One region of the Bradyrhizobium sp. USDA 4472 genome, then DNA from elsewhere that is predicted to be linked to it. Evidence: riboswitches for the same ligand, from Rfam matches in the RefSeq annotation. Region 1 holds a riboswitch; the other holds the start of a gene.

Evidence for each region. Region 1 has a riboswitch for glycine ahead of gcvT (glycine cleavage system aminomethyltransferase GcvT). Riboswitches for the same ligand answer to the same signal wherever they lie in the genome.
Region 2: linked by a shared signal. The riboswitch ahead of ACVWZ4_RS05470 (D-amino acid dehydrogenase) and the one ahead of gcvT (glycine cleavage system aminomethyltransferase GcvT) in region 1 are both predicted to bind glycine.

Annotation. Positions count from the first base shown of each region.
Region 1 is NZ_JBSSAM010000001.1:5,322,143-5,337,270, forward strand. Features, by position in the region: gene gcvP (aminomethyl-transferring glycine dehydrogenase) at 1-928, opposite strand, end outside; gene gcvH (glycine cleavage system protein GcvH) at 1,088-1,456, opposite strand; gene gcvT (glycine cleavage system aminomethyltransferase GcvT) at 1,467-2,615, opposite strand; glycine riboswitch at 2,761-2,849, opposite strand; gene alaS (alanine--tRNA ligase) at 3,075-5,753, shown strand; gene ACVWZ4_RS24755 (DUF3455 domain-containing protein) at 5,773-6,273, opposite strand; gene ACVWZ4_RS24760 (NADP-dependent isocitrate dehydrogenase) at 6,372-7,586, opposite strand; gene ACVWZ4_RS24765 (alpha/beta fold hydrolase) at 7,707-9,386, opposite strand; gene ACVWZ4_RS24770 (TrmJ/YjtD family RNA methyltransferase) at 9,736-10,935, shown strand; gene ACVWZ4_RS24775 (tetratricopeptide repeat protein) at 11,085-12,707, shown strand; gene cynS (cyanase) at 12,856-13,347, shown strand; gene purB (adenylosuccinate lyase) at 13,402-14,832, opposite strand; gene ACVWZ4_RS24790 (DUF1476 domain-containing protein) at 14,916-15,128, opposite strand, start outside.
Region 2 is NZ_JBSSAM010000001.1:1,197,491-1,212,618, reverse strand. Features, by position in the region: gene ACVWZ4_RS05480 (MFS transporter) at 1-140, opposite strand, end outside; gene ACVWZ4_RS05475 (Lrp/AsnC family transcriptional regulator) at 938-1,414, opposite strand; gene ACVWZ4_RS05470 (D-amino acid dehydrogenase) at 2,135-3,382, opposite strand; glycine riboswitch at 3,446-3,533, opposite strand; glycine riboswitch at 3,537-3,636, opposite strand; gene ACVWZ4_RS05465 (D-aminoacyl-tRNA deacylase) at 4,390-5,328, shown strand; gene ACVWZ4_RS05460 (M24 family metallopeptidase) at 5,414-6,637, shown strand; gene ACVWZ4_RS05455 (M20 aminoacylase family protein) at 7,030-8,199, shown strand; gene ACVWZ4_RS05450 (glycine C-acetyltransferase) at 8,454-9,665, opposite strand; gene ACVWZ4_RS05445 (aminotransferase class IV) at 9,679-10,635, opposite strand; gene ACVWZ4_RS05440 (acyl-CoA dehydrogenase family protein) at 11,731-12,927, shown strand; gene ACVWZ4_RS05435 (acyl-CoA dehydrogenase family protein) at 12,973-14,130, shown strand; gene ACVWZ4_RS05430 (acetate--CoA ligase family protein) at 14,377-15,128, shown strand, end outside.

The sequences.
Region 1 (15,128 bases):
TCCCGCGTGAATCGACGGAAAGGCCGACGATGCGGCCGGGCAGCGAGCGCTTCAGCGCATCGCGCACCGCCATATAGGCCGCGTGCGGGCCGCCATAACCCATCGGCACGCCAAAACGCTGCGCCGAACCGATGGCAATGTCGGCGCCGAGTTCGCCGGGCGAGGCGAGCAGCGTCAGGGCCAGGAGATCGGCGGCAACGATCGCAAGCGCGCCCTTCGCTTTCAGCGCTGCGACCGCAGGCCTGAGGTCGCGCACCGCGCCCGAACTTCCCGGATATTGCAGCAGCGCGCCGAGCACGTCTGCCTTGTCGAGATCGGTGAGCGGATCGCCGACCACCAGATTCCAGCCGAACGGTTCGGCGCGCGTGCGCATCACGGCCAGGGTCTGCGGATGCACGTCCTTGTCGACGAAGAAGGCCTTTGCTTCGACCTTCGAGTGCCGCTCCGCCAGTGCCATGGCTTCGGCCGCGGCGGTTGCCTCATCGAGCAGCGAGGCGTTGGCGACATCGAGCCCGGTGAGGTCGCAGATCATGGTCTGGAAGTTGAACAGCGCTTCGAGCCGGCCCTGGCTGATTTCGGGCTGGTAGGGCGTGTAGGCCGTGTACCAGGCCGGGTTCTCCAGAATGTTGCGCTGGATCACCGCGGGCAGGATCGTTCCTGAATAGCCCTGGCCGATCAGCGAGGTGAAGACCTGGTTCTGACGAGCGAGCTCAGCCATATGCGCGATCGCCTCCGTCTCGCCGAGGGGCTTGCCGAGATCGAGCGGAGTGGCCTGCCGGATCGAGGCCGGCAGCGTTTCCGCCATCAGCGCCTCGACGCTTTTCGTGCCGACAGTCTCGAGCATTGCGGTGACATCGCGCGCCGACGGGCCGATGTGGCGGCGAACGAAAGGGGTGGTCTCGCCGTTGGATTTGCGCTGCGCGGTCATCATGGGTCCTCGCTTCAGGAGTTGTTGTCATGCCCCGCGAAGGCGGGGCATCCAGTAAGCGCAGGCGCTTCGGCCAGAGCCGATGGGCCGCGGCGTACTGGATCGTCCGCCTTCGCGGACGATGACAGTGAGTATGTTGAGACGGTTCGACTCATATCCTCACGCCGTGTGGGCCTTGTAGGCGGCTTCATCCATGAGCCCGCCAAGCTCGCTCTTGTCGGCGATTTTAATCTTGAAGAACCAGGCCGCGGCTTGCGCGTCCGAGTTCACCAGCGCGGGCTCGGCGGCGAGCGCCTCGTTGGTCTCGAGCACCTCGCCGGAGATGGGCGCGTAAACGTCGGAGGCGGCTTTCACCGATTCCACCACGGCGGCGGCTTCGGCCTTCTTCAGGGTGCGGCCGACCTTGGGCAATTCGACGAACACGACGTCGCCGAGCTGGGACTGCGCGTAATCGGTGATCCCGACGGTTGCGACATCGCCGTCGATCGCGAGCCATTCATGGTCGGAAGTGTACAGCGTCGTGGTCATTGTCTTGTCCTCAGCGTTTGTAGGTGTTTTTCACGAAGGGCATGGCGGCGACGATGAGCGGCAGACGCTGCCCACGCACTTCCGCAAAGAGTTTCGTGTCGAGCGCGCTCAAAGCGGTGGGCGCGTAGCCCATCGCCACGGGCGCATTCAGGCTCGGGCCGAAGCCGCCCGAGGTGACCCTTCCAATGGCCTGGCCGCCTTCGTTCCCGGCAAACAGCAGCGCGCCTTCGCGCACCGGTGCGCGGCCTTCGGCACGCAGGCCGACACGGCGGCGGGATGCGCCGTGATTGAAATGCGCGAGAATCTTTTCAGCGCCGGGAAATCCGCCGGCGCGGGCGCCACCGGTGCGGCGGCTTTTCTGCACCGACCATTCCAGCGCGGCTTCGACCGGCGTGGTTTCGGTGTCGATATCGTGGCCGTAGAGGCAGAGCCCGGCTTCCAGCCGCAGGCTGTCGCGGGCACCCAAGCCGATCGGCATCACGTCGGGGTTTTCGAGCAGCGTCTTGGCGAGACGTTCGGCGTCGGCCGCGGGCACCGAAATCTCGAACCCGTCCTCGCCGGTATAGCCCGAGCGCGAGACGAAACAGCCGAGGCCGGCTACCTCATGCGGGCCGGCATCCATGAACTTCATGGTGGGCGCTGCTGCACATAATTTCGCCAGCGCTGACTCGGCTTTCGGGCCTTGCAACGCGATCAGCGCGCGGTCGGCAAGCGAATCGATGATGCAGGTCCCCGACAGGTTCGCGCGCAGATGCGCCTCGTCCTCGGCCTTGCAGGCAGCATTGACCACCAGGAACAGGTGATCGCCGAAATTCGCGACCATCAGATCGTCGAGAATGCCGCCGTCGTCATTGGTGAACTGGGCGTAGCGCTGCCGTCCCGGCGCGATCGCCACGATGTCCTGCGGCACCAGCCGCTCCAGCGCGCGAGCGGCGTCCTCGATCCTGCCGGATTTCGGCCGAAGCGCGATCTGGCCCATATGGGAGACGTCGAACAGGCCGGCGGACGAGCGGGTCTGAAGGTGCTCCTTCAGCACGCCGGCCGGGTACTGCACGGGCATGTCGTAGCCCGCGAACGGCACCATCTTGCCGCCGAGCGACACGTGCAGGTCGTAAAGGGGTGTACGTTTCAGGGAGTTCTTGTCGTCCGACGCAAGCATCACGGGGGCCCTCGGCGGTTCCCCGGGGACGATTCCCCTGGGACACCGGTCGAAGCCCCATCTGTCGCTGTGCCTGAGAGTATTATCCCGTCGGCGGACGCTATCCAGGTCTTAAGCCCGCCAGCGCCTCTTTCCAGATGTCGTCAAAGCCACGCGGTCCTTTTGCCTGAGAGTTTCCGGGGCGGTTGCTCCTTCGGCGCCGGCAGTGAAGCCGGTCTCTCCCGACGTGGCCGTACGATACAAATGGGTACAGACCACAGGCCGGCCAAGCCTGTCAACGCGCGCTTTGCGGCTTTCCAAAGGGGATTACGCGCCTGCGGCAACCCACTGATCTCTTTGCACAGTTTCTGGACAGGGAAGCTGGCCTTGTCTAAAAGCGCTTTGGCCCGCAGATATCCGCCCAAATCGCCAGGTTTGGATCAGGGATAAGCGGGTCCAAGCACACCCGATTGGATGAACATGAGCGGCGTCAACGAGATCAGGTCGACCTTTCTGAACTTCTTTGCCGAGAACGGGCACGAGATCGTGTCGTCCTCGCCATTGGTGCCGCGCAACGATCCGACGTTGATGTTCACCAATGCCGGCATGGTGCAGTTCAAGAACGTCTTCACCGGCGTCGAGAAGCGGCCCTATCAGCGCGCCACCACGTCGCAGAAATGCGTGCGCGCCGGGGGCAAGCACAACGACCTCGACAATGTCGGCTACACCGCGCGCCATCTCACCTTCTTCGAGATGCTCGGCAATTTCTCCTTCGGCGACTATTTCAAGGAGCGCGCGATCGAGCTGGCCTGGAAGCTGATCACGAAGGATTTCGGGCTCGACAAGGACAAGCTGCTCGTCACCGTCTACCACACCGACGACGAGGCGCACGGGCTCTGGAAGAAGATCGCCGGCTTTTCCGACGACCGCATCATCCGCATCCCGACCTCGGACAATTTCTGGGCGATGGGCGACACCGGCCCCTGCGGTCCGTGCTCGGAGATCTTCATCGACCGCGGCGACCACATCTGGGGCGGCCCTCCGGGTTCGCCTGAGGAGGACGGCGACCGCTTCCTCGAATTCTGGAATCTCGTGTTCATGCAATACGAACAGGTGACGAAGGAGGAGCGCGTGGATCTGCCGCGTCCCTCGATCGACACCGGTATGGGCCTTGAGCGTATGGCCTGCATCATGCAGGGCGTCGACAGCGTGTTCGAGACCGATCTGTTCCGTCATTTGATCGATGCGGCCGCGTCCGCGCTCGGCAGCGGGCCGAACGAGCAGACCGTCGCCTCGTTCCGCGTCATCGCCGACCATCTGCGCTCGTCGGCCTTCCTGGTCGCGGATGGCGTGCTGCCCTCGAACGAGGGCCGCGGCTATGTGCTGCGCCGGATCATGCGCCGCGCCATGCGCCATGCGCAGCTGCTGGGCGCCAAGGAGCCGCTGATGCATCGGCTGGTCTGGGCGCTGGTCCGCGAGATGGGCCAGGCCTATCCTGATCTGATGCGCGCGGAAAACCTGATCGAGGAAACGCTGCGGCTGGAAGAGACCCGCTTCCGCAAGACGCTGTCGCGGGGCCTTGCCATCCTCGACGAGAAGAGCGCGTCGTTGAAGAAGGGCGACATGTTCGACGGTGACGTCGCCTTCACGCTGTACGACACCTACGGCTTCCCGCTGGACCTGACGCAGGACGCGCTGAAGTCGCGCGGCATTGGCGTCGACCAGTCTGCGTTCACCGACGCGATGGAGCGGCAGAAGGCCAAGGCGCGCGAGTCCTGGAAGGGATCGGGCGAGGCGGCGAGCGAGGCGATCTGGTTTCCGCTGCGCGAGAAGCTCGGGGCGACGGAATTTTTGGGCTACGAGACCGAGAGCGCTGAAGGCGTGGTCTCGGCGCTGGTCAGGGACGGCAAGGAAGTCGCCCACCTCAAGGCCGGCGACACCGGCGCGATCGTGCTCAACCAGACGCCGTTCTATGCGGAGTCGGGCGGCCAGGTCGGCGACACCGGCGTGCTGACGGGCGAGAGCGGGATCAAATTCCGCGTCACCGACACGCAGAAGAAGCTCGGCGATTTCTTCGTGCATGTCGGCACGGTCGAGAGCGGCGAGCTGAAGGTCGGCACCGCGCTGCAGCTCGAGGTCGATCATTCCAGGCGCTCGTCGATCCGCGCGCATCACTCGGCGACGCATCTCATCCATGAGGCGCTGCGCCAGGTGCTCGGCGATCACATCGCCCAGCGCGGCTCGATGGTGGCGCCGGACCGGCTGCGTTTCGACTTCGTGCATCCGAAGCCGATCACGGCGGAGGAGCTTGCTCGCGTCGAGGACATCGCCAACGACGTGGTGCTGGAGAATGACGAGGTCACGACCCGCGTGATGGGCGTCGACGAGGCTCGCGAGGCCGGCGCGCGCGCGCTGTTCGGCGAGAAGTACGGCGACGAGGTTCGCGTCGTCTCGATGGGCAAGACCGCGCGCGAGCGCGGCGCCAATGCGCTCGGCTGGTCGGTCGAGCTCTGCGGCGGCACGCATGTGCGGCGCACCGGCGATATCGGCCTGATCACGCTGACCGGCGAGAGCGCGGTGGCGTCAGGCGTGCGCCGCATCGAGGCGCTGACCGGCAACTACGCCCGCAAGCATGCCAATGAGACCATGGCGCTGGCGAAGACCGCAGCAAGCGAGCTGCGCACCTCGGTCGACGACATTCCGGCGCGCATCACCGCGCTGATGGAGGAACGCAAGAAGCTCGAGCGCGAGCTGTCCGACGCCCGCAAGAAGCTCGCGATGGGGGGCGGCGCAGCAAGCGGCGGCGGCGGGGCTTCCGGCGTGCGCGAGGTCGGCGGCGTCAAGCTGATGGCGCGCGCGGTCGAGGGCATCGAGATGAAGGATCTCAAGAGCCTCGCCGACGAGGCCAAGAAGCAGATCGGCTCCGGCGTGGTCGCCATCGTGGGCGTCACCGAGGACGGCAAGGCCGGTGTCGTGGTCGGCGTCACCGTCGACCTCACCGCGCGCTTCAACGCCGTGAATTTGGTGCGCGTCGCCTCCGAAGCGCTCGGCGGCAAGGGCGGCGGCGGCCGGCCCGACATGGCCCAGGCCGGTGGCCCCGACGGCGCCAAGGCGACCGAGGCGCTGGCGGCGATCGAAAAAGCGATGGCGGGCGCTTAGGCGTCTGCGTCGCGTTGCTCTAGCCCTGCTTCAGGAACACATATTCGGCCGAGTAGGGCGCGCTTTTGAACTCGCCGGCCTTGTCGCAAGCGCCGTCGAGCTTGCCGCCATGGGTGTTGATGCGCTGAACCGTGGTGACCGGCGTCAGCACGCCACTACCGCGATGGGCGGTGACCTCCAGCTTCAGCCAGGGGATATCGGCCGGCGTGGCGCCCGGCGCGCTGCCTGCGACCTTGCCGGCGACGGCGCTGCCGTCGGCGTGCTGCCAGTTCGGCCCGGCATAGTGGCGGCCGATCGTCTTGCCCTCGGCGAGCAGCGTCGCGATCGGCTCGCGGAACGCCCAGGCGAGCTTGCCGTCGGCGCCGGCCTTGCACTCATAAATCTGCGCGCCCTCGGCGTGGACGCTGAGCACGACGTTCTGGCCCGGTGCGGCGATGGCGTCGGGAAGCGTCCCGGCCGCCCCCGCTGGCGCAGTCACGGCCGCGAGAAGCAGGCAGGGGACGGCAAGCTTGGTGGACATGGTCGGATCTCCGCAAAGGGGGGCTCAAAAAATACGGGCCGCGCTGAAAGACGCGGCCCGTGATGATGTCTAGCCCAGGCGGGTGAAATCCGGACGGCTTACGCCGCCAGCGCCTTCACAAGGTTGTCAGCGACCTTGTCGAGGAAGCCGGTGGTCGAGAGCCAGCGCTGATCGGCGCCGACCAGCAGTGCGAGGTCCTTGGTCATGTAGCCTTGCTCGACGGTGTCGACGCAGACCTTCTCCAGCGTGGTCGCGAACTTCGCGAGCTCGGGATTGTTGTCGAGCTTGGCGCGGTGCGACAGGCCGCGGGTCCAGGCGAAGATCGACGCGATCGAGTTGGTCGAGGTCTCCTTGCCCTTCTGGTGCTCGCGGTAGTGACGGGTCACCGTGCCGTGGGCAGCTTCCGCTTCGACGGTCTTGCCGTCAGGGGTGAGCAGCACCGAGGTCATCAGGCCGAGCGAGCCGTAGCCCTGCGCGACGGTGTCGGACTGCACGTCGCCGTCGTAGTTCTTGCAGGCCCAGACATAGCCGCCGGACCATTTCAGCGCCGAGGCGACCATGTCGTCGATCAGCCGGTGTTCGTAGGTCAGGCCCTTGGCGTCGAACTCCTTCTTGAACTCCTTGTCGAAGATCTCCTGGAAGATGTCCTTGAAGCGGCCGTCATAGACCTTCAGAATCGTGTTCTTGGTCGACAGGTAGACCGGATAGCCGCGCAAGAGGCCGTAGTTGAAGGAGGCGCGGGCGAAGTCGATGATGGAGTCGTCGAGATTGTACATCTCCATGGCGACGCCGGCGCCGGGAGCCTTGAACACTTCCTTCTCGATCACGGTGCCGTCCTCGCCGACGAACTTCAGCGAGAGGGTGCCCTTGCCCGGGAACTTGATGTCGGTGGCGCGGTACTGGTCGCCATAGGCATGGCGGCCGATGATGATCGGCTTGGTCCAGCCGGGAACCAGGCGCGGCACGTTCTTGCAGATGATCGGCTCGCGGAAGATCACGCCGCCGAGGATGTTGCGGATGGTGCCGTTCGGCGACTTCCACATCTGCTTGAGGTTGAACTCCTTCACCCGCGCCTCGTCGGGGGTGATGGTGGCGCACTTCACGCCGACGCCGACCTTCTTGATCGCCTCGGCGGCGTCGATGGTCACCTGATCGTTGGTGTGGTCGCGGTACTCCATGCCCAGGTCGAAATACAGCAGCTCGACATCCAGGAAGGGGTTGATCAGCTTGTCCTTGATGTACTGCCAGATGATCCGGGTCATCTCGTCGCCATCGAGCTCGACGACGGGATTGGATACCTTGATTTTTGCCATGATCGGAGAAGCCTTCTTGGGAACTGGTGGAAATCTCCCGCGCTATAGCACCGCGCGGGGGCGGGCGAAAGCGGAGCGGTTATGCAGTTTCAGCCCATCTTTTCGCCGGGATCAGCCCCTCTAGAAGGCAGCCTGGGTGGCCGTGCCGGCCACGATGTACCAGGTTACGAACAGGCCTGAGATCAGGGCGCCGGGCAGGCTCGATCCGGTCCGTCGCCAGGTGAAGGTGGCGATCACGGCGACGATGGCGAGCAGCGGCACGAACTGGATCGCGACGATGGTCGAGAGCGGCACGAAACCGGGGTCGGGCAGCGGGTTGAACAGCTTTCCGGTCAGCCACAGCGTGCCGTATTGCAGGACCAGCAGCACGACGAAGCCCAACGTCAGCGCCAGGATGTTGGTCAGATAGAGTGCGAGCCGCGGCGCCTCCATGGTCGAGAAATTCCGGTGCAGCACGTGCAGCGCCACCACGAAAAACGCCGTGAATGGAATCAAATAGATCAGGAAGATCAGAACCTGCTTCGGGTTCATCAACTTCAGCGCGACGATCCAGAAGCGGAAGTCGATCTTGAAGGCGAGGTCGGCAAGCCAGAGCGCGGCATAGCCCACTGCGACCGAGGCGACCGCAATCACGAGTGACTGGCCAAGCAGACCGGCCCGGCCCTTGCGCTTCGGGGCCAAGCCCATCAGCGCCAGCGTGATCAGCCCGTTGATGATGGCCCAAACCAGGATCTGGTTGGTGATGCCCTGCGGCAGGAACGCTGACGGCGTCACGAAGCTGCCGCCCAAAGCGAAGGCCGGGTAGTAGGTCAGTGCCGGGATGAACGCGGACAGGATGAACGCGGCGGTCCAGCGCCTGCCGGTGGCGGCGTGATGGGGCGGCATGGTGCCGTCGGGGACAGCGGGAAGGCGCAGACGGGAGAACATCGGCGCCTCGAGCAGGCCATCGAAAGTGCCGATCAACAGCACGACAAAGCCGACGAACGCAATGAGCGTGCCGAGTTCTTTCCGGAACCAGATCTGGTCGTCGGCCGGCCGGGGCGTACCGCCTTGCAACGTCCTAGCGAACCAGTCGAGGCTGTATCCGATCGCTTCATGCGAGATGTGCTCGGCCGGGTGCGTCATCGCGGGGGTGTAGAGCACGCGGGCGGTGCCGGCCGCCGGGTCGCCATAGACCTTGCCCGGCTCGACCGGCCCCTGCGTGCCGAACATCGCCCACAGCTTCGGGCTCTTGGTGACATCGCGGGCAACATCGACGCCCCACATCAGGGTGGAGAATTCCTCATACTGGGCAAACACCAGCGCCGCATTGCGCGGCCAGTTCGGTGTGCCGTCGGCCGCGAATGGCTTGCCGGTGGAGGAGCCCTCCAGCACCATCGACTTGTAGCCGTCGGGCATCGCGGTGGCTGCGGCCAGGACTGTCCAGCCGCCCATCGAGTGACCCTCGAGGCCGATATTGGCCTTGTCCACCATCTCGAGGCTGCGCAGATAGGCGAGGCCGTCAGGGCCGCCGAAGCCGTTGGCGAAGGCGGGCGGGTCGCTGTAGCCGTGGCCGGTCTGGTCCAGTGCCAGCACGACATAGCCGCGGCGGGCGAATTCGATGGCGAAGCCGTCCTGCGTCTCGCGCGAATTGATGTAGCCGTGGACGGCGAGGATGCCGGGTGCCGGGGTCTGCGCAGTGGCATTGGCGGGGATGTAGAGCAGGGCGCTCATGGTGTTGCCCTTGGCGCCCTTGAACCTGACATCCTGGATCCGGATGCCGCCCGAGGTCTGGGTCAGATGGGCGATGAAACCGCCCACTGCGATCAAGACCAACCCCAGAAGCGCCAATTTCCATCGGCTCAGCATCACCATCCCCCCACTCAATTGTTGCTTCAGCTCAGGCCCTTTCGGCTTCGCTTTGGTTGTGCTTGATAGCCTTATCCGAAAGCAAAGCGCGCGCAAGCCGGGCGGTGAAACCGTCCCCAATTGAGGTGCGATTGCAGTTTCGCAAACGCCGCTAACCCTGTTATCTCCGCTCAAGAAATTGCGCCGCACGGAAGGCGGGCGGGTGGCCGCGGATGAAGCTTTGGATCAGCGTCTTCAGACGGAGGTTCGGGGTCTTTCCGAAGCGGAACGAGACGAAAGCTGAAGCAGAAAGTGGAATGAGATGTCCGGCACCGACAAGACCAAGGTTGGGCTCGCCCTCGACGGTCCCATCGTGATCCTGGTCGAGCCGCAGCTCGGCGAAAACATCGGCATGGCCGCACGCGCCATGGGCAACTTTGCCCTGAGCGCCTTGCGCATCGTCAACCCGCGCGACGGCTGGCCCAACATCGCGGCACAGCGCGCCGCCGCCGGCGCCGACCACATTCTGGAAAAGGTCGAACTGTTCGACACGGTCGAGCAGGCGGTCGCCGATCTCGATTTGCTGTTCGCCACCACCGCACGCCCCCACGACCAGGCCAAGCCTGTGGTCGGGCCGGAGGCCGCGGCCGCCGAGATCTCCGGGCATGTTGCGACTGGCGGAAAGGCCGGCATCCTGTTCGGCCGCGAGCGCTGGGGCCTGACCAACGAGGAGGTCGGGCTTTCCAACCGCATCATCACCTTCCCGGTCAATCCGGGCTTTGCCTCGCTCAACCTGGCCCAGGCGGTGCTGCTGGTCGGCTATGAATGGTTCAAGCGGGCGACGGCGGGCGCGCTTCCCCATGCCATGCCGGAACGTTCCGAGCGCGCCTCGCAGCACCAGATGCAGGCCTTCTTCGACAATCTCATCCGCGAGCTCGACCGGGTCGAATTCTTGCGCCCGGCGGAGAAGCGCGACACCATGCTCGTCAACCTGCGCAATATCTTCAGCCGGATGGAGCCGACCAAGCAGGACATGCACACGCTCCACGGGGTGGTGATGGCGATCGCCGAGGGACGCAAGGGCCCGGCCAAAGGCGGCGTGCTCGACGGCGAACAGGCGACGCGCCTGCGCGCGCTCTTGGCCGAGCACGGGCAGGGCGGCGGCGTGCCCGACAGCGGCTCAACGGTGCGTGGGCTGGCCCGCCTGCTCCGCCGCAACCCGACCGATGCCGAGCGCCTGCTGTGGCAGGTACTCACGCGCGACCGCCGCTTCGCAGGTCAGTTCAAGCGCCAGACCCCGGTCGGCCGCCACATCCCTGATTTCGTCTCATTCCCGCACCGGATCGCGATCGAACTGGTCAATCCGGGCGAGGGCGACACCATCGCGGCCGACCGCGCCTCGCGGCGGGCCTGGCTGGAAGCGCGGGATTACCGGGTGATCGATATTCGCGCCGTGGATGTGGAGCGCGCTCTCGAGGCGGAGCTGGTGCGGCTGCAGGGGATGATGGAGCAGACGACCTAGCCCAAGCGCATCGCGGTTTTCGCAACCATGGGCTGTGCAGAGGCTTGATTGGTTGCTATGACAGTGCCCGGAATCCGGTTGGGGACTGCATGTTTGGAGTGACGGGCCGTGCACTCATTGGCGCGGCAGCAGGCGGAAGCGCGTTGGCGATGACGATCGTGTTCGGCATATCAGGCGCTCGCGCCGAAATGCCTTTGAACGCCAAGTGCTACACGCCCGTCAGCATTGCGCTCGATGACCGCATCGCGGGCTGTACCGCCTTGATTCAGGCGGCAACTGCTATGCAGCAAAGCGTTATCATGACGCATTTTCGCCGCGCCATGCTTTACCGGCAAAAAGGTGAGCCCGGCCTTGCGATCGCGGATTACGATCGGATCATCGAGCACGATCCAGGCAATTTGGACGCCCGTCTTCAGCGAGCCTTTGCGCATAGCGAGAGGCGCGAAACCGACGCTGCGCTTGCGGACTACGACAAAGTCGTCGAGCTCGATCCCAAGTCCGTATACGCCCGTCTCGGGCGTGCCCGAATCTATCAATCAAAAGGAGATCTTGAGCGCGCCATCGCTGATCTCGATCAAGCCCTTCTGGTCCATCCCGACAATGTCATCGTCCATGTCGACCGAGGCCTCGCCTATCTCCGCAAGGGCGATTTGGATCGGGCCATGGCCGACTGTGACCGAGCAGCCGAGATCAGCCCGGAAACCGGTGGCGGCCAATTGTGCCGCGGCCGGGTTTACTTCGCCAAGGGCGACAGAGGGCGCGCATTGGCTACGCTCGATCAAACGATGCCGATCAAGCCAAGAAAGGAGTATTTCTACTACTTCCGAGCTGCGTCGTTTTCTCAACTGGGCGAATTCGAACGCGCTATCGCCGACTATGACCGGATCATCGAGCTGAACCCCGGAAGCCGATTTGTCTACGGCTGCCGCGGCGTCGCCTATGCTCAAAAGGGCGACTACGATCACGCCATTGCCGATTACGACCAGGCGATCCAGCTGGCCCATCGGGAGCAGGAAAACCGAGGCGATCGGCAGGCTCAGGTTCAAGGTCAGGACAGTGAGCCCATTTCCCCGTCCGTCGGTGGTGACTCATTGGCACTTGCTTCGGGGGACGGCCCTCTGCTCCGCGCTCGGGGAGCGGCCTACCAGGCGAAAGGCGACCTCGACCGTGCGATCGCAGACTACGATGAAGTGATCCGCCTTAGTCCCAAGGACAAGGATGCACTCGGGCTCCGTGCCAACGCGTACAAGGCCAAAAAGGACTTCGATCGCTCGCTTGCGGACTACGATCAGCTGGTGCAAATCGATCCCAAGGATGCCCGCGCCTATTTCCACCGCGGAAGACTCTATTGGCAGATTGCGTCATTCACAAAATCGCTGGCCGACTTCGATCAGGCGACGCAGCTCGATCCAAAGTTTGCCTATGCCATCCTATGGCGCGAAATCGTTGCAAAGCGCAGTGACCAACCGAGCCAGCTGAGCGAGGCTGCCAGGCAGCTCGACGCGACGAAATGGCCCGCGCCGATCGTCAATCTCTTTCTCGGTACGATGACGCCGGAGCAAGTGCTCGACGCTGCCGACGACGCCGACCCCAGGAAGAAAAAAGGGCAGGTCTGCGAGGCCAATTTCTATAGTGCCGAATTAGCTCTGCAGCGCGGCTCCAGGGACGGGGCGTTGAAGCTGTTCGAACAGGCTGCAGCCGATTGTCCGAAGACCTTTATCGAGAAGCCGGCTGCCGACGTTGAGCTTGCCGCGCTGCGAGCGAGCCGGTGAGTGCAATCAGGCAAGGTCTCACAGGGTGAGCAAGGCGACTTGTTCGAGATGGGGGCCGGCGTGAAGCCCTCTAAGCCTCATTTATTGGCACGTTTCGTGCCTCCCAAGGCGGCAAGGCCCACAATGCCTGCCCAAGGGGAGACCTGACATGAAACGCGACGACCTCACCGAGAAGCTGCTCGACATCAAGCGTGAGAAGGGCTGGAGCTGGAAACATGTCTGCGAAAAGATCGGCGGCTATTCCGAGGTGCTGATCGTTGGCGCGATCATGGGCCAGATGAAACTCACAAAACCACAAGCCGCCAACGCTGCCGAGCTGTTCGGCCTCACCAAGGCCGAGACTGCGATGCTCAACGAGGTGCCGATGCGCGGCACCGGCACGCCGATGCCGCCGACCGATCCGCTGATCTACCGCTTCTACGAGATGGTGATGGTGAATGGTCCGGCCTGGAAGGCGCTGATCGAGGAGGAATTCGGCGACGGCATCATGTCGGCGATCGACTTCGACATGGGCATCGAGCGCGTCGCCAACCCGAAGGGCGACCGCGTCAAGATCACGATGTCCGGCAAATTCCTGCCCTACAAATATTACGGCGCCAGCGGCAATGTGCCGGAGTACGGCTTCAAAGAGGGCGAATAGCGAAGTGCGGGTAGCGAATGGAATCTGCTTTCCATTCGCTACTCCCCATTCGCCTCAAAGGATCGCGCCGGGCGTGTACTTGGCCGCCTCGGGCTTCGCCTTCGCCAGCGCATCGACCTGCTCGGCGAAGTAGTCGACCTGAGCGCCGGCATCACCTGAATTGGCACGGCCGTGCTCGAGCACTTGGCTGAGTTCGGCTTCGCTGAGGCCGAGACGCTGATCGGCGGCGAGGCGCTTGAGCAGGTCGTTCTGCACGATCTTGCCGGTGCGCAGGTCGCGGATGGCCGCGACCGCGTGCTCCTTGATCGCCTCATGCGCGCCTTCGCGGCCAGCGCCCTTCTTCACCGCCTCCATCATGACGGTGGTGGTGAGCAGGAAGGGCAGATACCGATTCAGCTCGGTCGCGACGACGGCATCGAAGATTTCCATCTGGTCGAGCACCGAGAGTAACGTCTCGAGCAGACCGTCCATGGCAAGGAAGGCATCGGGCAGCATGACGCGGCGAACGACCGAGCAGGAGACGTCGCCTTCGTTCCACTGGTCGCCGGCAAGGCCCGCGGCCATCGCGAGATAGCCTTTCAACACGACATGCAGGCCGTTGATGCGTTCGCATGAGCGGCTGTTCATCTTGTGCGGCATCGCGGACGAGCCGACCTGGCCCTTGGCGAAACCTTCGCTGGCGAGCTCATGGCCTGCCATCAGGCGCAACGTCTTGGCGAAATTGCCGGGCCCGCTGGCGAGCTCCGTGAGCACGCTGACGGCGCGGAAGTCGAGACTGCGCGGATAGACCTGGCCGACCGCATCGAAGCTTTGGGGCAGGCCGAGGTGCTTGAGGATCTGCTTTTCGAGCGCGCGCGCCTTGCCGGCGTCGCCGTTGAACAACGTGATCTGGTCCAGCCTTGTGCCGACCGCGCCCTTCAGGCCGCGGGCCGGGTAGGTGTCGAGCACGCCAACCAGGCTCTGATGCGACACCAGCATCTCCTCGCCGAACATGGCGATGCGCTTGCCGAGCGTCGTGACCTGCGCAGCGACGTTGTGCGTGCGCGCCGTGAACGGCATGTCGCGCAATTGCTTGGCGTGTTTGGCGAAGCGAATGAGCGCGGCGATGCTCTTGGTTTCGATCAGCTGCAGACCGCGGTAGACCTGGAGCTGCTCCACGTTCTCGGTGAGGTCGCGGCTGGTCATGCCCTTGTGCAGGTGCTCGTGACCGGCGAGATCGCAGAACTCCTCGATTCGAGCCTTGACGTCGTGCCGGGTGATGCGCTCGCGCCGCATGATGGAGTCGAGGTCGACCTGGTCCTTCACGCGCTCGTAAGCTTCGATCACGCCATTGGGCACCGGAATACCGAGATCGCGCTGGCCTTTCAGCACGGCGATCCAATAGTCGCGTTCGAGGCGAACCTTGCCCTCGCCACTCCAGATGGCGCGCATCGCGGGCGAGGCGTAGCGTTGGGCGAGGACGTTAGAGATGTGATCGTGTGACATGCCGCCCATTTGGCATTGCCAGGAGCCGGCTGCAAGCCCGAGAGGGCGGGCGGCGCGTGGCCATCCGCCGCCCGCTGTGAAGCTTACTTCCCGGCCTTCACCTCCGCAGCCGCGACCGCCATCAGCTCGCTCATCTTGCTCCGAATCGCCTGCTCGGTGAGGGCCACATTCCCAGCAGCGAAATCGGCCGCGAGCTTGCGCAGGACGCCGCCGCTGCCGGCCTCATCGAAATCGGCCGCGACCACCTCCCTGGCGTAGGCGGCGGCGGCATCGCCCGTGATTCCGAGCTTTTCGGC
Region 2 (15,128 bases), 4.1 Mb from region 1:
GCCCACGCTGCGCCGACGCTCCGGATCAGCGCGCCCAGGTTCGTAAGGAGGCTCGCAAGCCAGATACGCCGAAAGGTGAGGTGGCGGAAGGGCGCTGTGATACCTTCAGTGCTAATTGGTCGAGGCTTGAGAGGAGTCATCTAGCTTGCTGCCCTACCCCGGATGGTGCGACGAATGAGGACAAAGAGGGGCTGATGGCAAACGGGAAGTCCGCCGTCATTCGACTTGCGCTGCTTAGATGCAAGAGAGACCTCAAAATAGTCAGGTTCGCGCCAAGGGTTCCGCCTCGCACGATCCCGACCTGACGAGTAAACTTTGCTCTTGCCCTGCAAGTGCGCGCTTTCTCGACACGGCTCATTCCGTAGTCACTCCCTGCAAGATGCCACCAGCAAAGGCCAGATGCCACTCAACTGACCCAGAGGCCTTATCCTTTCGCCGCTTGTATTGATTCAAAAAGTTGATTTCCTCGTGACAGGTGCCGCCGAGCGAGCCGCGGCGGCCTTGCCCAACTGAAAGCCGATCTTCTCAGATCTGTCCAATGGCCAGAAGCGACGTGAACGCATATAGGTGAGGCCATACTCTGAAGCGCTCTGAATATTTAAATCGCGCGTAGCCGCTTAGAGCACAAAATCGAAGGAAACTTGCAGCGTTTTACTCGCACTGCGCGACGAAAAAGGGCGCTAGCGATGCGTACTGGCCAAGCCGACATCTCTCGTTGGTGAGCGTTTGCAAGTTCATCGGACTGAGTCATCCAGCTCGCTCGCGCCACGAAGCGCCCACAATGAGCGGTTGGTGTTGGTAGCCTGGAGGTGACGCCACTCAGTTCAAAGTTATGCGCGCCAATGCGCGAAGACCTGCGCTCGTTTCATAATGGGTACCGCGACGCCTTGCACGGCTTGGTGATGGAGCAGGTAGGCGGGGTCCATTGGTGAGACACTCAATCCTCAGACGGTGCCTCAATTGGAATAGCAAATCCGGCTTTTACCCGGTCCATGACCACCATGGTCTTGAAGCCCTTGATATCGGGGTTCTCACGGAAAAATCGCCGCGTGAACTGCTCATAATCGTCCATGGTGCGTGCGGTTATGTATAGGACAAAGTCAGCATCGCCTGTGACGTAAAACCCATTGACGACTTCAGCGGATGATTTGATCGCCTTTTTGAACCTGTCGATTATGTCCGAGCGTTCCCGCTCCAATGTCACCAGCACGAGCATCTGAATAGGTCTTCCGACCGCCTTGGCCGAAACGATCGAAACGTCCGCCTCGATAATGCCGTCCGACCGAAGCCTCTTTAGCCTGCGTTGACAGGCGGTAGCGGAAAGCCCGGCCAGTTCGCCAATCGTCTCGGATGTGAGACGGTTATTTTTTTGCACGATCTCCAGGATGTGAGCGTCGATTCGGTCGTACCTCATAACAGGCTCCAGGCTAAAGAGGAAATTCTGCAAGAGATCGTGTGTTTCCGCAGAAAAAAATCTCAGATCCGTCAAATGTCGTCGAAAAACACTCTTTGTGACATCAGTATCGTCGATCTAACGGCAATTACAAGAAATATGCTGCAGGGCTTGCAAAATGCCCTTCGAAAGGGCCTTCGTCCCGTAATGCAAACTTCTCTAAGAAGAGCGTCAGCTGAGCGCACAGCAGTTGGTGTCGCTCCGCAGCAGTTGGGGCTTCGACGAGGACTTGAGCTTGGGGATGCATCGATGCATCTCGGCGTCTCGGGAGGAGGTGTCGTTGGATCGGGTTGGTTTTACGCTCGGGTGAGCTGCGCGGAACGGCTTTGGTACCCTGAATTCGCTCCGCACAAAGCTGCGTCCCGTCCTTAAATGCCACGGCACTTCGCGGTGTGTACTGCGTGCGCCCTGCTAAGAAACGACGTCTTTCATGCGGCCCCATCTGGTCGGCGTCAATTCGGGAGCGGTCGCAACAACTGCGTCATAGGAAGGCTTTCGGAAGCAACGTGCCAAGTGGTCACAGGGCTTACCTAGACAATAAATTGCGGGAACCGAGTTGCCCGGCACTGAGGGGCGCATCACCTTTCGAAGGCGACTGCAAATTCGCTTCGGCTCTGTCACAACCGACGTGCTCCCGCCCCGATATCGGCGGGAGTATGGACTAGGATCCACTGAACAGGATCAGGGCAGCGATGCGCTCAGCCGAGTGTTGCTGCGGTCTGTCATAATGACATCAGCGATCATTTCAGCTGTAACAGCGGATAATGTCCAGCCGAGATGGCCATGGCCAGTATTGTAGAAAACATTCGGGCGTTTGCCTCGGCCAACCCTCGGCATCATGCTAGGTGTCATAGGACGCAAGCCCGCCCATGGCACCACCTGCGCGGTGGACACATCCGGAAACGATCGCTCTACCCATCCTATCAGGGGCTTAATTCGATCCCAGCGGATATCGCGGTTTTCGCCATTAAACTCGGCGGTCCCCGCGACCCGGAAGCGATCTTCTCCTAACCGGCTGGTCACGATCTTGGTGGCCTCGTCCAGCAGGCTGACACGAGGCGCGGCCTTTTGGCTCGTCTCGTCTCCCAGCTCTACCGTGATCGAGTACCCCTTCACGGGATAAATGTTGATGTTGTCCCCCAGCATTGAAGCAATGCGGCGGCTGCCGACCCCTGCGCAAACCACTACGCGTTCGGCATTGAGTTCTTCCTTCGACGAACCTGGTTTCCAGTGTACGACCACACCGTCTCGGTCGGACCGCATGCCGCAGATCTCCGCATCAAAGACGAAGCGTACGCCCCCTCGCTCGCAAGCCGCAGCGAGGCCGCGCGTAAACTTGTGAATGTCGCCGGTTGAGTCAGACGGGGTAAAGAAGCCGCCATAATACTGATCGCGCAGAGCTGGCTCTATTGCAAGCATTTCAGAGGGCGTCACGGGACGGCGATCCAATCCGCCCTTGAGCAGCAACTGATTCACGCGAGAGGCCGCATCGAACTCGAGCTTGCTCGAATAAACGTGCAAAATTCCTCGCCGCTCCAAGTCGAAATCGATGCTCTCCCGATCGGCTAGCTCAAAAAGATGCTCGCGAGCGGCTATCGCTAGCTTCGTCGTTTCGATCGTATTTTGGCGATAGTTTCGAATCTGGCTTACGAACTCTGCCAGCCAAGTATATTTGTGAAAACTGGGCCTTGGGTTCAGCAACAATGGTGCGTCTTTGCGCAGCATCCACCTCAAGCCTCTTACGATCGTTGCGACGTTATTCCAGACCTCGGCATTGCTTGCCGATAATTGGCCCCCGTTCGCAAACGAAGTGTCCATCGCCGGATAGCGCTGGCGATCCAAGACTGTAACCGAATAGCCGCGGCGGGCCAGGGCATAGGCAGTTGTAACTCCGGTGATACCGGATCCAATAATGACGACCGTGCTCATCGTGTGCTCCAGGACAGGGTTGAACGAACGGTGAAATGGCTTTCGCCCTCCCTCCGTCCCCAAATCTGTCCGTGCACCTGAGAGCTTTATCCGCAATCCACGTGGATCGCGGTCCCCTTCGGTGGGTGCTGACTGGCACCTCTCTCCAGATCGTCCTCGGTGTGCGGTCCTGGGCCTGAGAGTTTCCTTGGGGGGTTGCTCCGTCGGCGGTGATAGGCCTTTGCAGGCTTATCGCGCTCTCCCGCACACCATCATCAGACATGATAACACTCTCAGACGTACTCACGACCTGTCAAGCCGCGATGAGTCGTCGGACCAAAAAATCGGCGGCGTAAGCGACGGCTTGATGTTTTGCCCTAGCTCCCCCACCCAGATTAGCAGGTGGTTTCTTGCCGAGTACTATGCTGATCTCGCTTTTGATCATTGCATTGCTCGATGCCCAGTGGTTTCCGGCGAGCTATCCCCGGCTAGCGCAGAAATTCTGCGAGATCATCTAAAGAACGCACAATGTTGGCGCGGCGACGCTCTAATAAGTATGCGGTGGGTGTATGAACCTAGAAAGCTGTCGCTGGCATGCATCTCTTTCGAAGTCGAGCCAAAATGGAGGCTTGCACGCCTGACGCGGTTGCCCTGCTCGATGAGCGGCTCTTCAAACCGCTTGCGTCGACGTCTCTGGCCCATGACGGCAAGATTCGCCCGTGTTCGTCGCGCGGGCAGGTTAAGTTCGCTGCTGGTCCGGCGATCCGCTGCCGCCACTATCAATCCGCGCGAGTCCAGGTCGCTGCTTCACCAGGCAGGCCAGCGGACAAGGGGACTCAGAGCGCGAGCAGCGCCGTTGTGGCTCTGTCCCAGTTGATCGCCTCCCGCGCGCCCGCTCTCGCCGTGCAAGCTCGGATTTTGGTTCAAAGAGCATGGTGGTTTCCGAGAAGTCCGAAAAGACGACCGCGCCAAGTTGAAGATAGACCTCTCACGCTCTCGATCTGCTTTGAACTCGGCGGAGGACCTCGATGAGGCACGCCGTCTTTGTCTTCTGCGTCAATCAAGAAAAGGACCCGGTCGCTGGGCACGTTCTCGACGCTCTCAAAACCGCATGCGCTCCTGTTACAACGAGTTTCGAACTCGATGGGCACTCGGTGCTCGAAGTTGCTGGCTTGCATGACGCCAGGATTTCGATCGTGGCCACGAACGAGGTCGTAAGTAACGACTATGCGCGCTACGCGCCAATGTTTAATGATCGCTTCGGTGATGCCAACGTTATTGGCATCGTGAACTGGCACGAGGGCGCTAATGCGCCAAACGCGATCTTCTCGGTTCAAACGACGGGCGATCTGGGCACCGGGACCTTCAGCGCGGTCGATCCCCGGATTACCCGGGGGCTTCTTCTAGCGATCGAAGCCGAGCGGCTCACTTCCGGTCTTGACTCTTATCGCACTTACCTGGAAGCGACTCATTGGTCCGGCGTCAAGGCTGGTGATGCTGGTACCCGTCTCGCTGACCTGCGACCTTCGGCTGTCGATGTCGAGATCGGAAGCTCACCCGAAGATTGGGGAAATCCTATTGCAGCTCGAGTGCTGGCGCGATCGCTACTGGGAATTTTCGATCGTATTGAGGAACCGGTGCACTCCGTGCTCTGCATCGGAGGTGTTCACTTCGAGCCAAGCTTCACGAACGCGGTATTGCAGTCGCGCGATCGCCTCCCGATCGCGGCTAGTCACGTGCTACCAAACCATTGGCTCGTGTCGGATGGCTATGACCAGGAAAGTCGTTTGATCGACCTGCGAGCTTGCGTGCACTCGATTGTCGGCGGGATCCAAAGCATCGTGTACCACGATAAGCTGAAAGCGCCTTACAAAGGTGTTGCTCGCCTGCTCGCGGAAGAGCTCGGTGTTCCCATGCTTTCGCATAAAAAATTACGCGCGGCTTTCCCGAAGGATATTGTCGAATGAGCGCGCGAAGGTGGCCATCTGCTGTCGGATCGGCATCTAAATTGTCGGTCGTCCTGCGATTGACGTGTTTCTCTGGAGAAGAGCGATGAACGGTATGGGGATTGGTTCGATAAGGACCATTCAGTATGATCCGTTTCCCCGGATCGAATACGAGGACCGCGTCGAGCGCGCGCGGCGTCTGATGAAAGAGCATGCCATTGACGCGCTTTTGGCGACGTCCGAACACAATTTGCGATATTTCACTGGCGAGCCTAGCACGACCCCGTACCAGACGACCCGGCCACGATTTCTTCTCATTCGTTCGTCGGGTGACCCCGTTGCCGTCGTTCCGGAGGGAATGGACCAGTTTTATAGAGACACGACGTGGGTAAAAAACTGCCGAAGCTGGCCGAGTCCAAATCCGAAAAATGAGGGTGTGTCCGCACTTGCCGAAGCGTTGCGCGAGTTACTGCCAGAGGACGCCAGAATCGGCGTAGAGCTTGGTGCGGAGAGTAGGCTTGGCTTCCCCGCAGGTGATTTCTTGCGTGTTGCGGATGCGATCAAGCCTCGAAGGTTCGTCGACGCATCGGATCCGATTTTCACGCCACTGCGAATGATCAAGTCTCCGCTAGAGATTGGCAGAATTCGAACTGTATGTAGGCTTGTTTCGGAAGCATTCGAAAATTTAGCATCTAAACTGCGTCTGGGTATGACGGAACGCGAGGCCTGTCGCCAGTTCGAATTCGAATGTTTCAGTCGCGGTGTCGAGAAGACAAGCAAAATAGTGGGTGTTTCTGGGCGCGGGGGATATACGCGTCCTTACGGTGTTCCGACCGACAAAATTCTGTCGGACGGAGACGTGCTGTTTATTGATGCCGGCTGCCTGTTCGACTTTTATTGGAGCGATTTCGATCGACACTTTGCTTTCGGTGCACCTGATCCGCACACCCAGGATGCTTATCAGGTCGTTTGGGATGCCACTGAAGCGGGAATTGCCGCCGCTAGACCTGGCATTCCGATCTGTGATGTCTGGGGCGCAATGTCGGCCGTACTAAATGGCTCAAACAATCGCGGTAAAGCTACCAACATCGGCCGAATGGGACACTCCATGGGCTTATGGATGCCAGAGCTACCGTCTGTCCAACCGGATGACAAGACAATACTAAAGCCAGGCATGATCATTAACATTGAACCGAGCACCTCATATCCCTCATATTTCGACGGATCACCTAAGCTGATGCTGCATGAAGAGGTGGTCGTCGTGACCGAAACTGGCTCGCAGTTGCTCACTTCTCGTGCTTCGCGAAAAATGCCAGTGGTGGCCATATAACAAATAAGAAGACGGAACGTAGCAGAAAGGAAGGGCATGCCGAGCTCTCGCCGTAAGCCTGAAGCGGCCATGATGTCTCATTGGCGTTTTAAGCGTGCGTCTCAATGGCCGCACGAAAGTGTGCGATATCAGCGAGCCGGCCTAAGAGACTGTGGCAAATTGGAGTTCACGAGTAGAGTGCAGAAGCCGACACGGTCTGCGCCAAATAGTTGCGGCGCTCCTGCCATGACGTCTCTACATTTTGCTTATGGCTTACTCCATTGCGAAAAGGTCAGAATGCGAGCGACAGCAGCAAAAAGTGCGTGGGGCCGCTTCACGCGTGCGCACCGAGAGCCCGCCGCACGCTCAGGCGGTGCTGTATCCTTTAATGGATTCGGATTTTAAGGTCTGGCATGCATAGTGTTGATCAGTTTCGTGATTTGCAGGATGAGGTAACCGCTTGGCGCCGATATCTCCACGAAAATCCCGAGCTCGACTTTCAGGTACACAATACGGCGCGGTTTGTCGCCGAGAAGCTCGCCTCGTTCGGTATCAATCACATCGAAACGGGAATAGCTGAAACCGGCATCGTTGCATTGATTCAAGGGAAGGGTGGAGATGGTCCCACCATCGGGCTGAGGGCCGACATGGATGCGCTGCCCATCCTCGAGGCCTCAAACAAGCCGTGGTCCTCGAAAGTGCCCGGTAAAATGCACGCTTGCGGGCATGATGGTCATACGGCCATGTTGCTGGGCGCTGCGAAATATCTCGCCAAGACACGCAATTTCAAAGGCTGCGTCGCCTTGATTTTTCAGCCGGCAGAAGAAGTGGAGCTTCCCTCCGGCGGCCTGAAAATGGTCCGGGAAGGAATCATGGACCGTTTCAGCATCTCGAAAGTCTTTGGGATGCACAACGCGCCGGGCACCGAGATCGGCAAGTTCAGCATTTGCGATGGACCGATCATGGCCTCACAAGACGATTTCGACATTGTCGTGAAGGGGCGGGGCGGCCATGCGGCCAAGCCGCATGAGACCATCGATCCAGTCGTAATTGCTGCACAGATCATCGTCGGCGCGCAAACTCTGGTGTCGCGCACCACGAATCCGATCAACTCGCTTGTCATTTCAGTGACTAAGTTGAACGCCGCCAACGCCTACAACGTCATTGCCGATGAAGTCGAAATGGCCGGCACTGTTAGAACTCATGTTCCGGAGCTGCGAGACTTTGCCGAACGCCAGATCATGGCGGCAGCCCAGGGTATCGCGCGCGGATTCGGAGCGGATATCGAGTTTAAATACCGTCGATCAGTCCCGGTGACCTTCAACCACACCGAAGAGACTAATCTGGCGATCAGGGCGGCACGCAGCCTGGTCGGAGCCGCTTCTGTGCACGAGAATATCAAACCAGGTATGGGGGCCGAGGACTTTGCCTACATGCTGGAGGCCCGGCCGGGCGCAATGATATTCATCGGAAACGGGCCGACTGCCGGTGTGCACAACCCGGCATATGATTTCAACGATGAAGCGTTACCTTATGGCATAGGCTATTGGGTGAATTTGGTCGAGACATTGCTGTCTATCTGAATCACCCGGTCTGTCTCGATTGATCTCGTCAACCAAAGGCTCGGCGAGCGGCAAAACTACAGCAGATAAAATGCGGCTAGCTTAGATTAGTGAACCAACTGCGCTTTAATTACAGAGTGCAATCACGTGGCTCGCTCGATTTTACCCGTAGCTGACTTTACGGCCCTGCTTCGATGTATTTGGGCCATGCCGGAGAGGCGGTTTGCGTCCCCCGACGTGAATTGATTTCTTGGGGTTGCCTGATGTTGGAGAGCTTAGAGCTCGTGTGTGATAGTTGGCTTATTAAGGTCCGACCTTGCCGATCGGAATACTGCAATTACTCTTTCGATGTCGCCCGCACTGTGGGCGGCACTTACCTGCATGCGGATCCGCGCAGCGCCTTCCGGGACAACAGGATACGAGAACGGAACGACGAGAATGCCATGCGTACGCAAGAACTCAGCAATCTGGACCGCCACTGCCGCGTCCCCGGTCATCACGGGCACAATTGGGTGCTCGTTGCCCAAAACTTGAAATCCCAGACCGATCAACCCTTGTCGTAGCTGACCAGTGCGAGCAGAGAGATTTTGCCTGAGATCGTCTGCGCTTTCTGCCAAGTCGATTGCGGCCAATGAACCCTCGCAGATTGCAGGCATCAGTGAGTTTGAAAAGAGGTATGGGCGCGCACGCTGTCGCAACCAAGAAATGATCTCGCTACGGCCCGAGACGTACCCTCCAGATGCTCCGCCAAGCGCTTTGCCGAGCGTGCCGGTAAGAATGTCAATCTGATCTTCGAGCCCGTACAGCGCTGGCGTTCCACGCCCTTCTGGGCCGATAAACCCCACAGCATGAGAGTCGTCGACCATGACCAGGGCGCCGTAGCGTTTTGCTAGCTCGCAGATGCCTGGAAGATTCGCGGCAGCGCCATCCATGGAAAATACGCCATCGGTCACAACGAGCACTGTTCGGCAGTGACTTGCCTCGCGTAGAGCGTGCTCTAGTTCATTCATATCATTGTTGGCATAGCGAAGTCGCTTCGCTTTGCAGAGCCGAATTCCATCTATGATGCTTGCATGATTCAGGCTATCGCTGATTACCGCATCGTCAGTGTCGAGTATGGCCTCAAACAGACCGGTGTTCGCATCGAAGCACGAACCGAATAGGATCGTGTCTTCAGTGCGAAGATAGCTGGAAATCCTGCATTCAAGCGCTCGATGAACCGAGTGCGTTCCACAAATGAACCGCACGGACGACATTCCAAAGCCATGCCGTTCGAGACCCGCATGCGCGGCGCACACCAGTGCTGGGTGACTGGCTAGACCAAGATAGTTGTTCGCGCACATGTTCAGGAGCTGGCGCTCGCCAAGTGCGCGCAGGTGTATATGCGTCGACTGAGGCGAGGCGATCTCTCGCTCGACTTTCAGGAGGTTTCGCGATGATAGCTCATCGAGATTGTCGCGTAGTCGCTGACCAAAGAGCGAGCGCATGGTTCATTTCCGATCAAGGATAAATGATAGCAGTCGACCATGCGGGATCCGCGTGCTTTTGCCAATAGAGATCCATAAGCCGGCGGGTGATAGATCCGACCTGCCCCTTGGAAATCTTAGTGTCGTCGATGCGGGTCACGGGCATGATACCGCCGGCTGTGGAGGTAATGAACACCTCATCAGCCTCTTTGATAGCGTCACGGCTGATTTCGCAAGCGGTGGCGCGGAGCCCAATTTCCGTGCAAAGATCGAGGACCGTTCGACGCGTGATACCGGGCAGTACGCCAAAAGCGGGTGTCCTCAACGATCCATCGTTTACCAGGAACACATTGAAGCCTGGTCCTTCCGCAATATGCCCGTTCGCATCTAAGATCAGCGCCGTTTCGGCGCCCTTGTCGTAGGCGTCGAAAAGACCCTGCACGAGATCAAGCCAATGGTAGTTCTTGATCGTGGGATCGACTGAACTTGGCGGGATGCGGACGGTCTCGCTGATCGCGACGTGCAAGCCTCTTTCCAATTGCTGCTTGTTGGCAACGGAGCCATAAGGCACAGCAAACGCGATGAAACGGTTCTCTGCTTGGCGAGGATCACGGCTGAATGTCGGAGATGAACCCCGCGTGCAGATCATCTCAACGTAAGCCGATTTATGGCCGGACAAGGCTACACAATGCACGAGGATAGATGCAATTTTTTCGCGACCGAAAGGCAGCTTCATGCGAAGACGTTCAACCCCTGCCAGAAATCGGTCAAGGTGCAGATCCAATCGGAAAAACCGTCCGTTCCAGACGTGTACTGTGTCGTAGGTTGCGTCCGAATGCAGCAGACCCCAATCGAGCACCGAGATCTTGGCCTCGGACATCGGCAAGTATTGCCCATCCATAAAAGCGACTCCATGGGGGTAGCGCCGATGGTCGATGTGATGCTGATCGATTGCTGAAATCACGGGTGAGAGCTCTGTCATCGGACTCATTGGCAATAGCAGGGGGTGGGACGACGAACGAATTCTTGCTTCGGGGAAACGAAGATCTCGGCCATGGTGCTCCATCAGGCTGAGGATCGGAACGATGGACCTAGTCACGTTGAATGCTAGCAGCCTTGCGAGCCGTATTCCCTCGATGTGGTGCCTCGTCTGGCCTAAATTATGCGTCTGGACGGAATACGTGGAGCTTTCGTACAATAAGAACGTGGCTAGGGCGCCGAGCTCTTCCGGTTTCGGCTCTTGGGTCCTGAGCATAGAAGTAAAGTCGCGGCTCCAAATCTTTTGATACCAGGCAATTTCGCACGTCAGTGTCGGGTGCATTTGAGCTGACCGCAGGCACTCTGACGTCGGATCTTTCGATGATACAGTGACGCTGCACTGCTTCGAGCGTCGTCTTCGATATGCTCCGTATTCGATCAGGAAGTGACCTCGTGGACCGCATGAGTTAGGCCGCGCGAAACACGTCGCATAGAGCCAGCTATCCTCTCCGACTCAGAATGATTGCGAGGACATGCTTGTATTTTCCTTGCGCAGAGCTGGTCCGCGCTCCGGATTCGGCACCGCGTTGCCTTGCGCGCTCGTGCGCTCATCGGCCACCTTGAGCTGAACGACAGCCGAGTTGTGAAACCAACATGCAATAGAGCTGGAACGAAGATGAGAGGCTTTGGCGGCTTCTTCGATCGCCGTCAGATGGGAAGAAGTAATACTTCAACGGACAACTAGGAGGCGCAGGATTTCTGCTTATCAGTCGCCATATTCTTTAATTTCTGCATGACGGACGGATACTATTTATTCAATCGTATCGTCGGCGTGGCGTTGCGGTGAAATTGTTCAAATGTGTCGATTGCCTGCGCAGTCATAGGCGCTGTCCTCGCGGTCGAGCGAGGGTCGCACATGATGCAGTCCGGCCCGGTCGGCGGTTGAGGCCCGCGCGGCGAGCGTTCTGATGAAAGTCACGATGGGCGTAGTGCTGAAGGTGATCTCGATGCATCTTCTCCAATCGAGGCTCGGCTTCCTCAAGATTTCGAAGTGCTCCGCAATCACCACTGTGGCAGTCTGAATTAGAATTTAGATACGGGAAGAGCAATGGATCTTGAATTCACAGAAGTAGAACGGCGCTTTCGCGAAGAAGTGCGGCACGTCTTGCGTGAAAACATGTTGCCGGAGATACCGCGAAAATTGTCCGAAGGCCGTCAGCTCTCGAAAGAGGAGAAAGCTGCGGGAGCGCGTATCCTCAATCGCGGGGGCGTCCCGACTTGGCCTAAGGAGCATGGCGGAGCGGGGTGGACTCCGCTGCAACAGTACATTTTTGCGGAAGAGGTGAGGGCGCTTCCCGCGCGGTTCAAGTTCGGATACGGCGAGTCTCTGGTGGGCCCGGTCATCTATACCTTCGGGAACGAGGCGCAGAAGAAACACTACCTGCCGCGTATCGCTAATGCAGAGGACTGGTGGTGCCAAGGTTTCTCTGAGCCGGGCGCGGGGTCCGATCTCGCTTCACTCAGGACCAGAGCGGTACGTGATGGCGGGCACTATGTCGTCAATGGCCAGAAGATCTGGACCACCTGGGCGCAATACGCTGATTGGATCTTTTGCTTGGTCAGGACGAATCCGGATGTGAAAAGACAGCAGGGGATCTCTTTTCTTTTGATCGACATGAAGACGCCAGGCGTCAGTGTGCGTCCGATACAGTTAATCGACGGCGGTCACGAAGTAAACGAGGTCTTCTTCGATAACGTCCGTGTTCCGGCCGAGAATCTCGTCGGCGAGGAGAACAAGGGGTGGGACTATGCCAAATTTCTACTCGGCAATGAACGCTTCGCAGACGCCGGAGTAGCCATTTCCGAGGAGCGTATCCGGCACGCCAAGAGACTTGCCGCGCAGTGTTGCCTCGGCGATGAGCGACTAGTCGACCAAGCCGCGTTCCGCGAGAGGGTCGCCGCAGTCGAGGTCCAACTGAAGGCCTTCGAACTGACGCAGCTTCGCGTCGTCACTAATGCATCAAAGCAGCAGAAGAGCTCGCACGACCCTGCAAGCTCCATCCTTAAGCTCAGAGGCTCGGAAATTGAGCAGATGACAGCCGAACTGCTAATGGATGTAGCCGGCCCTTACGCGCTTCCCTATTTCTCGGAAGAGGAATTCGAGAGCGGCAGTGAGCCATCAATCGGCATTGATTGGGTCACGAGGGCCGCGCCTACATATTTCGGAAGCCGAGCCGCCTCGATCTATTCGGGCTCCAACGAGATCCAGAAGAACATTATTGCAAAGGCGATCCTCGGCCTCTGAGGTTCAATGGCCGCTGGCGCGACCCAGGTTCAGGAGAATATTACGTTGGACTTTGATCTTTCCGAGGAGCAGCGGCTTCTCAAAGAAAGCGTCGAGCGGCTGCTGTTCGACAGCTACAGCTTCGACGACCGCCGCAGGTATCAGGCGGAGGAGCGGGGATATAGTGAAGCGATGTGGTCACGCTATGCCGAACTCGGTCTTCTCGCGTTGCCCTTTGCTCCAGAATATGGCGGCTTCGGCGGCAGTGCGATCGATACCATGATCATCTTGGAGGCCTTCGGCGAGGCGCTGATCCTCGAACCCTATTTCGCGACCATCGTCCTTGCCGGCGGTATCCTCAGGCACGGGGCGAGCGAGGCGCAGAAGACAAAGATTATCCCCGCGATCGCGGAGGGCCGGATGAAATTGGCTTTCGCCTATGCTGAGCCGCAGTCGCGCTTTGACCTTTTCGACATTAAGACGCAGGCTAAGAACAATGGCGATGGATGGATCCTGAATGGCGCGAAGGGCCTTGTTCTCCACGGCGACTCGGTCGACGAGTATATCATATCGGCACGAACAGCCGGAGAGACGCGGGACAAGGATGGGATCGGCTTGTTCCTGGTCGATGCCCATGCGTCAGGTCTTACATGCCGCGGCTATCCGACCCAAGACGGCCTGCGTGCGGCCGAGATCACGCTCGAGAACGTGCACGTCGAAGCCGCCAATGTCATTGGTGACCCGGCAGGAGCGTTCCCAGTTATTTCGCGAGTGGCTGACGAGGCGATTGCAGCAATTTGCGCAGAAGCCGTCGGCTGCTTTGCCAAAATGAACGCCATTACTCTCGAATATCTCAAGACGCGCGAGCAATTTGGCAGGAAAATTGGCGACTTTCAGGTCTTGCAGCATCGGGCAGTCGACATGCTCGTCGAACTAGAGCAATCCCGGTCGATGGCCATGTATGCCGCAATGATGATAGGCGAAGCCAAGACGACCGAGCGCGAGCGCGCAGTTTCGGCGGCAAAGGCCCAGATTAGTCGCGCGGCGAAGGCGATCGGGCACCAGTCGATCCAACTCCACGGTGGCATCGGAATGACGATGGAGTACAGCGTCGGTCACTACTTCAAACATGTCACCATGCTAGGTGCCTCGTTTGGCGATACAGACTTTCATCTAAGGCGACTTGCGGCTCTCGGAGGACTCCTCAGTGAAGCGATGAATTGAAGGGCAAAATTGAGGCGCTGGCGTGAGTAAACTTGTCAAGCCGGCACTCGTGTTCCAGTTGAGGCTTCACTGGGCAACCGTGCGGGTGTGAGCAGCTTGGGTATGAATCCGGTGATCAATTTGACCGCAGGATCCCTGTGACCTCCCCTATCTGGGGAGTTGCTGTTTGACGCAATTCCCCGCAGGAGTGGGCGATGGATCGCCGTTGGAGTCCCCAGCGCGATCTTGGTTTTTAGGACCTGATCGATGCATAAGTTAGAGCGCCTCCTACGTCCGAAATCTATCGCTGTCTTCGGAGGTCGACAGGCCGCATCTGTTGTTACGCAATCCATTAAGATAGGGTTTGCGGGCGAGATCTGGCCGGTGCACCCAACCAAAGATGAGATTGCCGGCCGAAGGGCCTACCATTCTGTGGCCGATCTGCCCGGTGCGCCTGACGCCGCTTTCGTCGGCGTGAACCGGCATCTCACTATAGGCGTGATCTCATGCCTCGCCTTGCGCGGCGCGGGGGGCGCCGTTTGCTATGCTTCCGGCTTTCTCGAAGTCGGAGCCTACGACCACGACGGCGAACGGCTGCAGAGTGAGCTGGTTAAGGCTGCCAAAGGCATGCCGATGCTTGGTCCGAACTGCTATGGTCTGATCAACTATGCCGATGGGGCACTCTTGTGGCCTGACCAGCATGGCGGCGTTAGACTGGCCGAAGGAAGCCGTGGCGTCGCTATTATCACGCAGTCTTCAAGCATCGCCATCAGCATGACGATGCAGAAGCGTGGCTTACCAATCGCTTTTCTGATGACCGCCGGCAATCAGGCGCAGATCGGTCTCTCCGAGATCGCCCTTGGTTTGATTGAGGACGATCGCGTCAGCACACTCGGGCTCCACATTGAAGCGTTCGATTCCGTAGCCGGTTTCGAAAGGCTTGCCGCGCGTGCGCGAGAGTTGAAGAAGCCGATCATCGCTATGAAAGTCGGCCGTTCCGAGCAAGCGCGTCACGCAAC